Regions from separate parts of the Paenibacillus sp. EKM206P genome, predicted to be linked through region 2. Evidence: riboswitches for the same ligand, from Rfam matches in the RefSeq annotation. Region 2 holds a riboswitch; each other region holds the start of a gene.

Region 1 (4,214 bases), on a different contig from region 2:
CAGAGCAATCACAACGTGCTTGAACCGCAGCAGACGGGGATTAAAGAGTGGGGTGGACGGCTCCTGAACAGCGGTCTGTAGCTGAGAGTTGCGCTGGGATGTAGAAATCATGTAAGAGCCTCCTTATATAAAATTGATCTTCGTTTCAATAGAATTTAGGTATAATTCCACTTGAAAATGATAGTGTATATCCGTATAGATACCTATTATCGTATGATGGGGGTTATCCAAAGTCAACGCCTGAACCGGAAAAGTAAAAATGATGCAAAGAATTGTCGATGTTTGTTCTCGTTCTGTAATATGGTTGTCACAAAAACATCGGTTTACAGTAGCCGCGACTATTCTATATAATTTATGTAACCATGTTTCATAGTGTGAAACGAATATGGATACAAGAGGAGCGGTTCACGAATGGAAGACCGTAAATTAACCGTTCGCGCTGTAGAGCGTGCACTTGATATATTGCTGTGTTTTACCGCAGATTCGGATCTTGGCCTAACGGAGATTGCCTCCAAAATTGGTCTACATAAAAGCACGGTTCATCGGCTGCTGACTACGTTGGAGGATCGGGGCTTTGTCGTTCGGAATGCCGAAACGGAAAAATATCGACTTGGCTTCCGCATTTGGGAGCTATCCACACATTTGTCCCAAAGTGACGAGCCGGCGGTGTTGTTACAGCCTGCAATGGAAGGACTGCGTGACCGTCTGGGCGAAACGGTCAGCTTGTACTTACGGGACGGCAACATGCGTATTCGCATACAAGCCGTGCAGAGCAATCAGGCGATCCGCAGGGTTGCGCCTGTGGGTGCGCGTATGCCGCTGGCTGTAGGAGCCTCCAGTAAGGTGCTGGCTGCCTTTATGCCGCCGCAGGAGCTGGAAGCCCTGCTAAGCGGGAATGAATGGCCGCCCTCGGTAGACGCGGAGGTCTATAAAGCCCAGCTGCAGGACATTCGCGAGAAGGGCTATGCGACCAGCTATGAAGAACGGGAGCCAGGGGCCGCTGCTGTGGCCGCACCAATTGTGAACCGGAAGGGACAGGTCACTGCGGCTTTATCTGTATCCGGTCCGGTCAGCCGGCTTGCACCCGAGACGCTACATGACTTTGCTCCGATTTTGATCGAAGCGGCGAAGGAAATGGGGCTTATGCTTCCGTAACAAGAATGAATGCAGTTGAAGCAAGCAAAGTGATTTGGTGAGGAGCGTCTTCTTGCTAAATGGAACCTAGAAGGGTTGCCAAAGCCATAAATTTGAAGTAGTCTGATAAGGATGGCGGGATGTCTGTTATGTCCGCCTCATGTGAATAGAAGTATCGCAGTTACTGGGGGAGCCTGTAATGCCGGGCTGAGATGGAATCGTGTAAGATTCCGGACCCTTTGCACCTGATCTGGATCATACCAGCGTAGGGAAGTAATCGGCCATTGAAATGTATACGCAGCTGCTGTCTACGGTGACGCATTGGAATAGGATTATTCCACATGTGCACGGTCTGGATAGCTGCCTCGTTAGATTAGCCGGTTCCCTCGGGAACCGGCTTTTTTGCATAGATCAGCGCCACCCTGGGAATGGTTCCGGATCGGTGTGTCATTTCATCGAAACAGGAGGAATGGACAATGAAGCCGACAGAAGTAGAAGGAACAAAAGGAACAGAATTTAAATCAGCAGAAGTAAGGTTGGCAGGAACAAGGGAAGTTGGGGTAGAGAAGACAAACGGGGAGCAAGCCAGTGGGGTAACGCCCTTTCCAGGGAGCCGTAAGGTATATATTCAAGGCTCGCGGCCGGACATTGCCGTCCCAGAGCGGGAAATTGCTCTTCATCCTACACATACGCCGCAGGGCACGGAGCATCATGAGCCATTGCGTGTGTACGATACGAGCGGTCCCATGACTGACGAAGCCTATCAGGTCGATATCCGTCAGGGCCTGCCTCCATTACGGCGAGCTTGGGCACTGGAACGGGGCGATGTGGAGGCTTACGAGGGACGCGCCGTCAAACCAGAGGATAATGGACTGAAACCTGGCTCCAAACGGGAGACAGTTGAATTTCCCGGCGTGACCAACCGTCCGCTTCGTGCTTCGCAAGGTCGTACAGTGACGCAAATGCATTATGCACGGCAAGGGATCATTACGCCCGAAATGGAATTTGCGGCGATCCGCGAAGGGGTGGAGCCTGAGTTTGTACGGCAGGAATTGGCGGCTGGACGAGCCATTTTGCCTTCGAATATCAATCACCCGGAAAGTGAGCCGATGGTCATTGGGCGTCATTTTCACGTGAAGATCAATGCGAACATTGGTAATTCTGCGGTTACCTCCTCGATTGAGGAGGAAGTGGAGAAAATGACCTGGGCTGTGCGTTGGGGCTCGGATACAGTTATGGACCTATCCACAGGCCGTAATATCCATACCACACGTGAATGGATCATTCGGAATTCTCCTGTACCGATTGGAACTGTGCCGCTGTATCAGGCACTTGAAAAGGTGAACGGCGAAGCAGAAGCGCTGACGTGGGAGTTGTATCGCGATACGCTGATCGAGCAGGCGGAGCAGGGAGTGGACTATTTTACAATTCATGCGGGTGTATTGCTGCGGTATATACCGATGACGGCGAATAGAATGACGGGAATTGTGTCCCGTGGCGGGTCGATCATGGCAGCCTGGTGCCTTGCGCACCATCAGGAGAATTTTTTGTATACACATTTTGAAGAAATCTGCGAAATTATGAAAGCCTATGATGTGGCCTTTTCTCTCGGGGATGGTCTACGTCCAGGTAGTATCTATGATGCGAATGATGAAGCACAGTTTGCAGAGCTGGAAACGTTGGGCGAGCTAACGCAAATCGCATGGAAGCATGATGTTCAGGTCATGATTGAGGGGCCGGGACATGTCCCTATGCATAAAATCAAAGAGAATGTGGATTTGCAAATGGAGATTTGTAAGGAAGCTCCTTTCTATACCTTGGGACCGCTCACGACGGATATTGCCCCCGGATATGATCATATTACCTCAGCCATCGGGGCGGCGATGATCGGTTGGTTCGGGACGTCCATGCTGTGCTATGTTACGCCTAAGGAGCATTTGGGTCTTCCGAATAAGGATGATGTCCGTGAGGGTGTCATTACCTACAAAATTGCAGCACATGCTGCCGATCTGGCGAAGGGCCATCCACGGGCGCAGCAGCGGGATGATGCTTTGTCCAAGGCACGCTTTGAGTTCCGCTGGCGGGATCAGTTCAATCTGTCGCTTGATCCCGAGCGGGCCTTGTCCTACCATGATGAAACGCTACCAGCAGAGGGAGCCAAGGAAGCACATTTTTGCTCGATGTGCGGCCCCAAATTTTGTAGTATGCGCATCACGCAGGACATTCGCGCCTATGCAGCGGATAAGGGGCTGAACACCGAAGAAGCAGTGGCCGCTGGGATGCGTGAGAAGGCAGAGCAGTATCGGGATGGCGGTCAGTAAAACGAATGTGTGAGTTTAGGAACGCATGAATCAAAAAAAGCCGTGGTTCTCTACAGTCGATGTAGGAAACTACGGCTTTTTGGCTTATGTAAAGCGAGTCATGCAACCGGATAAACGGCGCCTTATTTTTTACCCATTTTTTCATTCAAAATGTCCTGAAAGCTGAGCTTCTTCTCCGAGCTATCTTCTTTCTTCTGCATACTCACCGCGTTGGCACGTTGGTATTGGTGGTGAAAGGGCATCAGGGTGTGGACGGTTAAGTTCATTGTATTCATGTAGATCATTCCTCCAATTCCATATTGTCAAATTCAGATTGAGTTGCTTAGGACGTCTGTATAGGACTATTTGTATGTACTTGATGTCGCAATGCTATGTAGGTTGCTTGGTTATGTTTCAATCATTATACCCACATTTTTTCAAAGTAAAACGCTTTTGACATAAAACAGGAAGATGGTCATGTGTGTTCAAAATGCCGATTAGGAGGATGGTCGTTTTAGGGGAAAATGTGCCTAGGTCTAAAACAAGGGCTTGAGGCCCGTTTTCTTAGTTTAGTAGTCGGGATTGTGTTTTTTTGTCGAATAACCTTGTAAAAGGAGGGTTTTGTGGACTCCTCAAGTCAGGATTGAGGCAGTCTGGTGGCGAATTAAAGTGTCAAAGTTGTATTGACTTTATGTTTGGTAGTAGATACCATGAACTGGTTGTCAGCGTATTTTGACAACAAGAGTCAGCCAATCGATCTGGCGATTCATCCTTTGAAAT
Region 2 (4,214 bases):
TCCCCAATGACCTCCACTTTAATCATATCGCACAGGCCGGAGGCTTTTGCCAATTGGGCAATACGAATCGCCTCCTCTGCTGTTGTAGCCCCTGCTGTGTTGGGAAGAAGTGTATACCGGCTCAAATCCAGCATATCGAGAAAATGCTGCTTATCCCGTTCCTCCAAGTTCAATCTCCGTACAGCAAACGTCAATATTTCCGTCTCAGCAGCCTCTACTGCTTGGGATTGGATATCCAGATCAGAGAATTTTCCTGTTCCCAACAATAACCTCGAGGTAAAAGATGCTTTTCCAATGGTTAACATAATCAACCGCCTCCCACAAAATGTACAATCTCTAGGCAATCTCCATCTTTCAGTACCGCTTCATCATGATCTTCACGGGTCAATATATGCCGATTCAGCTCCACCACTACGGTTTTCACCTTTACATCAAGCTCATGTAGCAATTGATTCACATGAGTGATTCGATTAGAAAAGGTCAGGCTCTGGCCGTTAATCGTCAGCTTCATAAGCTTTTCTCCTTGAGGAGCTCAGAAGAAAAACTACTTATCCCAAGTTCTGCTGCACAAGCCCCATTAAGCATAGCTGCCATCGCACGCCCGGTAGCATCACTCAGCAGGACACCGTTGCGATAATGCCCGACTGCAGCATATACGCCCTCGACCCCAGGAACAATGCCTATAAAAGGATGACCTGATACAGCCTGCGGACGTAAGCCCGCCCAAGCACGTATAAAAGAAGCTTCACGGACGCGCGGCAGCCAGGCAGAGGCACGTGCCAGCAACCCCTCCAAGCCTCCTACGGTTACTTCTTCGTCATATTGATGCGAAAGGCTCGTTGCCCCAATCCAAAGCTCGTTATTCTGTTTAGGCACGAGGTAAATATCATCAGCATAAATGGTGTATTCTAACGGGTGATCCTTCAAGGAGACCGCTACCGCTTCGCCCTTGACCGGATAAAGTGGATATTCAAACCCAACCTGCGCTAGCAATTTCATGCTATCCAAGCCTCCGGCAATAATGACCTGATCGCAGGAAAAAAAACCACTATCTGTACGGACACCGCAAATTCGACCATCCTGTATGACCAGTTGCTCTGCCTGTGTACCAGACCATACCGTTGCTCCCAGCACCGCAGCAGCACCTGCATAAGCACGGCAAAGCTGGACAGGAGCCACTTGTGTCTCCTTTGAACGATATATTGCCCCGATCGCTTGTTCATCCAAACCTGGAATTCGTCGGGCCAATTCTTTCGCATCCCACCAGATAGGACAATCACCCTCTCGCGTTTTAGCAGCTTTCCAGCGTTTTTGGCCTTCAGTCTCCGTACGGAAAGGGGTCACAAACCCTTCAGTACGGAATTCCACCGAAATACCTGACAAACGCTCTAGATCACAGACAAGCTCAGGGAATGCATCTCGACTTATGCGAGCAAATCGTGATAGCTCAGAGCCGGTGAACTCTTCACTTTCCGCTGCCAGCATTCCAACCGCTGCTCCTGAGGCTCCCTCACCCGGGATCAATCGTTCCAGCATAATCGTACTTCTTCCCTCCTTGGCCACATGATAAGCAATGGAACTGCCGATGACACCTCCACCTATGACCAAGCATTCAGCGTGTCCAATCACTCTTTCCTCTGTGTGTATCTTTAGCATTTGTTCCGTATCTCCTCTCCATAAACCCTTCTGCTTTCAGCTTGCCTCTACTCTCGTTTTCTCGCTACAGGCTGTGAACTACAAGGTCTGCCATTCGCCTATACTCCATTGCAGCTGCAACGGGCGACTCAGCCTCCCATATACCAGACATCACCGCAATTCCGCTTGCTCCGGCCCTATAAAGCTCCGGGATATGATGCGGTTGTATGCCGCCTAGCGCAATCACCGGAATGTTCGACAGCCTGCAAATATGTTCAAGCTGAGCTAAACCCCGCGGTACAATACCGGGCTTACAATGGGTCTCATATACGTGACCATAAAGTACATAGTCCGCTCCTGCCCGCTCAGCAATTTGCATCTCCTCCAAGGAATGTACAGACACTCCACAGCGTGTACCCTTTGGAAGTAGGCTTTTCACATCCACAACAGGTAATCCATTAGCTGGTAATTGAACGGCTCCAACCAAAGTAAGTAAAGCTACATCCACACGATCATTTACTACAATTTGTTGCAAAGGAACTTCCTGCTCCACCAGGCTGCGAGTCAAAGAAAGCAATGCAGAGGCACCATTCTGTTTTAAACGTGCGTGTACATAATGAACATACGGACAAATCACAGCAGCCACTTGGGCGGCTTGTGCAAAAGTGCCCTTTTCCATCGAAATTGCGTGTAATTCGATTTTGTCTTCACCTCACATTGGACTAAAGGATCTAAGCTTAGCCAGCCACGTCTACCAGCAGGAATGAAAGGGGATTATATGTGAATCGTCTACGGAAGCTCGAACTACTTAAAATGAACGAAACGCAAAAAAACCACTTCCCCAAGGAAGTGGTTTAACGAACGTCCAATAATCGAACGGACCATGAATCCGTATACGTGTATCGTCCCACGCACAAACAAAAATAAAGATGGTGTTGCCTTGTTTGTACGGCGCTCACTTCCCTACGCTGGCATAACCCAGATCAGGTGCAAAGGGTCCGAAATCCATTTATTCCGTCTCAGCCGCATGGGCGGCTCCCCTAGTGTGACTATTTTATTGTATAAGCTAAAGATAGCTTAGCATATTTTTCTAATTCTGCAAACCCCACTTCGTGTGAAATTTGATGGAACTGGATTTAGCTGATTTTAGTTAACTTTACTTGACCACTCTTCCACATTCCACGTTTTGGTTACCCAATCCTCGTAAAAGTCCGGTTCGTGAGATACAAGCAATACGGTCCCTTTGTATTCCTTCAAGGCACGTTTCAGCTCATCCTTTGCTTTAACATCCAAGTGGTTGGTAGGCTCATCGAACAGTACCCAGTTGCTTTCACGCATTAACAGTTTGCAAAGACGGACTTTAGCCTGTTCTCCACCACTGAGCGCAGATAGCGGACGCGTGATATGCTCATTTTTCAAACCGCAACGCGCCAAATGCGCTCGTACTTCATGCTGGTTCAAATGCGGAAATTCATTCCACACATCGTCAATCGGTGTAATTTTCTCGGCCTTTACTTCCTGCTCAAAATAAGCGGGCTGCAAAAAATCACCTTGATAAGTTTTTCCACTGATTGGCGGAATTTTTCCCAATATGGTTTTGAGCAATGTCGATTTACCGACACCATTGTAGCCGACAATTGCAATCTTTTCGCCACGTTCAATCGTCATGGACATTTTAGGCAAAAGGGCATGTGTATAACCAATCTCAAAATCAATACCCTCAAATACCGTCTTTCCGCTTGCACGTGCCTCTTTGAATTGAAAGGTTGGTTTTGCGGCTTCTTCAGGCTTATCAATACGTTCGATCCGATCAAGCTGCTTTTCACGGCTCTTTGCTCGGCCTGAGGTAGAGGCACGCGCTTTATTACGCTGAATAAAATCTTCCTGTTTCTTAATAAAATCCTGTTGCTTCTCATAAGCATCAATATGCTGGGCTTTGTTCAGATCCGCCATTTCGAGAAACTTTTCATAATTAGCTGAATAACGGGTCATCTTGGCAAATTCAAGATGGTAAATAACATTAACGACCTGGTTCATAAATTCAGTATCATGTGAAATAAGAATAAAAGCATAAGGATAATCCTTCAAATAGCGCGTAAGCCATTCAATATGCTCTACATCCAAATAGTTGGTAGGTTCATCCAGCAACAGGACGTTCGGCTTTTCCAACAGCAACTTAGCAAGAAGAACCTTTGTCCGTTGCCCGCCGCTAAGTGCGGATACATCCCGATCCAGTCCTATCGCCGACAGACCTAGTCCATTCGCCATCTCTTCAACCTTTACATCAATGAGGTAAAAATCCCCCATATCCAGTTGCTCCTGAATTTCACCCATCTGTTCCAGCAACACTTCCAACTCATCAGGAGAAGCATCCCCCATTTTGTCAGTAATCTGCATCATTTCCTTTTCCAATTCCAACAAAGGAAGAAAAGCATCCTTCAATACATCACGTACCGTTTTGCCCGGTGTCAGCTTGGTATGCTGATCCAGATAGCCGTAACGCACACGTGGAGTCCATTCCACTTTACCCTCATCCTTAAGCAATTTTCCAGTGAGAATGTTCATGAGTGTCGATTTAC
Region 3 (4,214 bases), on a different contig from region 2:
GTTTAAATTCAGGGATAAACTGCACAGTCTGATTAGTGGTGCTCACAACCGGACGCACTTGAGATTGAGAGTTAGTCACGTTCCACTCGCGATTTTTCTTTTCTAGGCTCAGGTCAATGATACCCAGATCCTTGCCCCATGAGGAAGCTTCCACGGCTGGTACCCCATTAATGGTTCCCTTATCCAGATCTACACCCTTCATATCTTTAAAATCAGGGCCAGGGAAAGATTTATGAGCATGCCCAAACAGAATAGCGTTAATTCCGTCCACCTGGCTCAAATACTTAACGGCATTCTCCATCAGTGGCGTTTGTGGCACATCCTCATAACCGGTATGCGCAAGCACGACAATAATGTCAGCACCTTCCGTCTTCATTTGAGGAATAAACTTTTTCGCCGTTTCCACAATATCCTTCGTAACGACTTTATCCTTCAAATTGGCTTCATCCCACTGCATAATTTGAGGTGTGACCAGACCGATCACACCCACTCTGAGTGTATGCTCTTCGCCCTTCTCGTCCGTTACTGTTTTATCAAGAATCTGATAAGGGGTAAAATAATTCTTAGTAGCTTGGCCCCCTTTATCAACATAAACGTTCGCATTTACATAAGGAAAATCAGCTCCCTTGAGCGATTTGTCCAGAAAGTCGAGACCGTAGTTGAATTCATGGTTGCCCACTGTAGCTGCATCATAGCCCATCAGGTTCATCATCTTGTAGACCGGATGGACACCGCCTTCTTTCTCAAAGGTTTTGTTGCGGGCCATATAATCGCCTAATGGGTTGCCCTGCAGCAAATCACCATTATCGAACAGCATACTGTTTCTTGTTTCACTACGTGCCTTCTGGATCAAGCTAGCTGTACTAACCAAGCCATACTCGTTGGTTTCTTTGTCCGAATAGTAATCGTAGTTCATCAGGGACGCATGGATATCCGTTGTTTCCATGATCCGCAAATTCACCGTAGCGCTATCACGAGAATCACTAGCTGCCCAGGATGGAGCGGCTGAAAACACCAGCATGCTACAAGCTACAACTGCTGCTGTAAACCCTTTAAACCAATTTTTACGTAATAACAAAATATACCCCTCCTCATTAAGGTGTATGCCTCATATACATACTTTTGCACATATATGTAAGCCTTGAACTCACCATTTCTATTTTAATCCAACGCCAGACAAAAGAGTAGTCATTTACTTAAAATTATTTATGAAAAAATAATTAATTTTCTCAAACATAAAAAAACCAGCAAACCTCCTGAAAAAATTGGAGATTTACTGGCTTATCCATTTATATTCGTATTATTTCTTCCACACCTGGCGCTCCGTTTGCTGACCCACATACTCAATGCGAGTCGGATTCACGTCCAGAATGACATAATCGGGATCGTCCGGTCCGGAAAACCACTCCTTCAAGGAGTCGTTCCACACTTGTTTGCGTAGCCCCTCATCAGCTGTAATTTGGACGGTAGCCTCCACTTCAACAACTTCCTTCGTACCGCCAACCTCATAACCCAGCAGCAGATAAGCATTCGGATTGTCCTTTAGCTCATCCACTTTATGCGTTTTGCGATCTGTCGCCAGATGAATGTTCATTCCATCGTTAAAAAGGGCCATATAGCGTACTTTCGGTTTGCCACCCTCTACCGTACCTAACGTACAAAATTTGTTGTTATCCAAAGCCTTCACAATGGCTTGTTCCAGTTGGTTGCGATCCAATGTTTCCGTTTTACCCACAGTACAACAACTCCTTTTCACGAATTAGAATTCTCTACCTACGCCATGCCATTGGGCACCAGCCCATCTGAACCTACCTGCGCAGCTGTTCTGAAAATAACATGACCGGATCGAATCGGATTGATTCATACTCATTTTCAGATCAAAGCTCACAGTAAAAGTGTACCCTGTCGTTCGGCAAATGAACCGTTATCTCTCCCTTCATGCTGGACAGACCTGCATTCAAAGCATATAATCGTCGTAGTAAACCCGAATAAATGAACCCATTAAACCATACAATGCCAGGGGTGCTGGAATCGGCCGGCTGAGAGTGTGTCCCAAGACACTGACCCTTACAACCTGATCTGGGTAATGCCAGCGTAGGAATGCTTAAGCAAGATGTGCCTTTTTTACATAGGACCATCCCTTACTTTGGTATATACAAGCGCAAGCGTCCCGGAAACTCGGGGCGCTTTTTTTGTTGAGGATTAAGTTGTTGGAAAGATCGCGTCCGGCAGATGTTATTTTTATGAAAATGGGAAACTTAAGCTGTCTGATTGGATGGATAACGGGTAATCAAAAGGAGAGAACACTAACGATGAAGCGCATGAAAATATTAACCCTGGGACTGATCAGTCTGTGGCTCATGGCCCTGACCCTGACCGCTTGCGGTGGAAGTCCCCCTACATCCCAAGAAGCGGCTTCCGCTACCGACACTCAAACGTCTACTCCGGCAAAGGGGCTCAAAGATGTTAAAATCGTGCTCGACTGGACACCCAATACGAATCATACGGGACTCTATGTCGCCAAGGACAAAGGATTTTACGAAAAAGCAGGTTTGAATGTCCAAATTGTTCAACCTGGTTCAGGCGGAGCCGATCAAATGGTTGCTTCTAATGCTGCACCTTTTGGTATCAGCTACCAAGAAGGCGTCACACAGGCTCGCACGCAAGGTGTGCCGCTTGTATCCATCGCTGCGGTGATTCAGCATAATACCTCAGGCTTCGCAGCCCCGGTAGATCGCGGAATTAAAAGCCCGAAAGATTTTGAAGGTAAAAAATACGGCGGTTGGGGCTCTCCCGTAGAAGAAGCGGTCATGAAATCCATCATGGATTCAGACAAAGGCGATGTGAGCAAAGTGAAGATCGTCAACATGGGCAATGCAGACTATTTTACAGCCGTGAAGCGGGATATCGACTTTGCCTGGATTTTCTACGCATGGACCGGAATCGAGGCCCAACTTCGAGATGAGCCATTGGATATGCTGTATGTAAAAGATTATTCCAAAAGCCTCGACTACTATACGCCTGTAATTGTGAGCAACGAACAGACGATAAAAAATGATCCCGAGCTGGTCAAAGCGTTCATGGACGCTACCGCCCAAGGCTATGAATACACTATCGCCCATCCGGAAGAAGCCGCGGACATCTTAAGCAAAGCTGTACCGGAGCTGGATAAAAAACTGGTACTTGCCAGCCAAAAATGGCTAAGCCCACGTTATCAGGATGATGCCGCGCAATGGGGCGTGCAAAAAGCGGAGGTATGGCAAAACTATTCGGACTGGATGTACGAACGCAAGCTGCTCAGCAAGCCTTTGGAAGTCGATAAGGCCTTCACAAACGACTTCTTGCCCAAGCGCTGACCATTTGTTAAAACGCTAAATAAGACTGAACTAGAGAAGTGAACGAAGCGCCACTACGCAGTCGGATGGTGCTTCCCATCGCCACCACCCCGGATTTCTTAATAAAAACTTATGATTAATGTAGAAATCCGGGGAGGTTATGCTTCCGAAGCGAGCTTTCCTACGGAAAGCTTTTAAAGCGAACGCTAACGCTTGTACAGCACCATTCCGCCCACTTCGTTCTCGTTCAACTTGGTTTATTCTTTAGTTTCATATTATCTAAGCGCTAAGTAGGTGCGCTTGTGTGTTAAAAATGCCGCACAAACCAGCTTTAAAAATAGGGTGCTTTTAAGGCGGGCAGCAGCGGAGCGGTTCATTTGAATCTGGAGAAGCGGAGCGTTCGCCTTTGCAGGGGAATTCTTACCTTTGAAAACTTAAATAATCCAAGAATCCCCCTGCAACAGCGATCGTAAGACCAAATGAAACGCGGAGCGGTCTCAAACGCCTTAAACCACCCTATTTTCTCTAAAACACTCCAAATGAAGGACAGGTGAATTTGCATGGCTAATACACTGCTCAGTATTCAAGTAATCCCTAAAACTCCTAATAACGAGGACTCTTACCCGTATGTAGATAAGGCGATTGAGGTCATTCAGCGCTCCGGTGTCAAACATCAGGTGAACCCATTGGATACGACCATGGAGGGCGAGCTCGACGAGTTGCTGAAAGTGGTTAAAGAAATGCATGAGGCTTTGACGGAAGCGGGCAGTCCCAGCGTCATTTCACAGATCAAAATCGCACATAACCCACAAGGCATCAGCATGAACAAGCTGACCGAGAAATATCGCCCATGAATCCGAAAGGCAAGAACGCATCCTG

The links. A riboswitch is a leader RNA that binds a small molecule or an ion and turns the genes downstream of it on or off. The one in region 2 is predicted to bind thiamine pyrophosphate.
Region 1: linked by a shared signal. The riboswitch ahead of thiC (phosphomethylpyrimidine synthase ThiC) and the one ahead of G9G53_RS07805 (thiamine phosphate synthase) in region 2 are both predicted to bind thiamine pyrophosphate.
Region 3: linked by a shared signal. The riboswitch ahead of G9G53_RS12570 (ABC transporter substrate-binding protein) and the one ahead of G9G53_RS07805 (thiamine phosphate synthase) in region 2 are both predicted to bind thiamine pyrophosphate.

What each region holds. Positions count from the first base shown of each region.
Region 1 covers NZ_JAAMNQ010000019.1:18,671-22,884, forward strand. The annotation lists gene G9G53_RS24265 (alpha/beta hydrolase) at 1-111, opposite strand, end outside; gene G9G53_RS24270 (IclR family transcriptional regulator) at 412-1,155, shown strand; TPP riboswitch at 1,311-1,423, shown strand; gene thiC (phosphomethylpyrimidine synthase ThiC) at 1,611-3,455, shown strand; gene G9G53_RS24280 (hypothetical protein) at 3,578-3,730, opposite strand.
Region 2 covers NZ_JAAMNQ010000003.1:241,822-246,035, forward strand. The annotation lists gene G9G53_RS07790 (thiazole synthase) at 1-305, opposite strand, end outside; gene thiS (sulfur carrier protein ThiS) at 308-511, opposite strand; gene thiO (glycine oxidase ThiO) at 508-1,656, opposite strand; gene G9G53_RS07805 (thiamine phosphate synthase) at 1,721-2,314, opposite strand; TPP riboswitch at 2,579-2,687, opposite strand; gene G9G53_RS07810 (ABC-F family ATP-binding cassette domain-containing protein) at 2,782-4,214, opposite strand, start outside.
Region 3 covers NZ_JAAMNQ010000005.1:57,027-61,240, reverse strand. The annotation lists gene G9G53_RS12580 (bifunctional 2',3'-cyclic-nucleotide 2'-phosphodiesterase/3'-nucleotidase) at 1-1,078, opposite strand, end outside; gene G9G53_RS12575 (pyridoxamine 5'-phosphate oxidase family protein) at 1,301-1,735, opposite strand; TPP riboswitch at 2,009-2,118, shown strand; gene G9G53_RS12570 (ABC transporter substrate-binding protein) at 2,313-3,356, shown strand; gene G9G53_RS12565 (MTH1187 family thiamine-binding protein) at 3,896-4,189, shown strand; gene G9G53_RS12560 (ABC transporter permease) at 4,186-4,214, shown strand, end outside.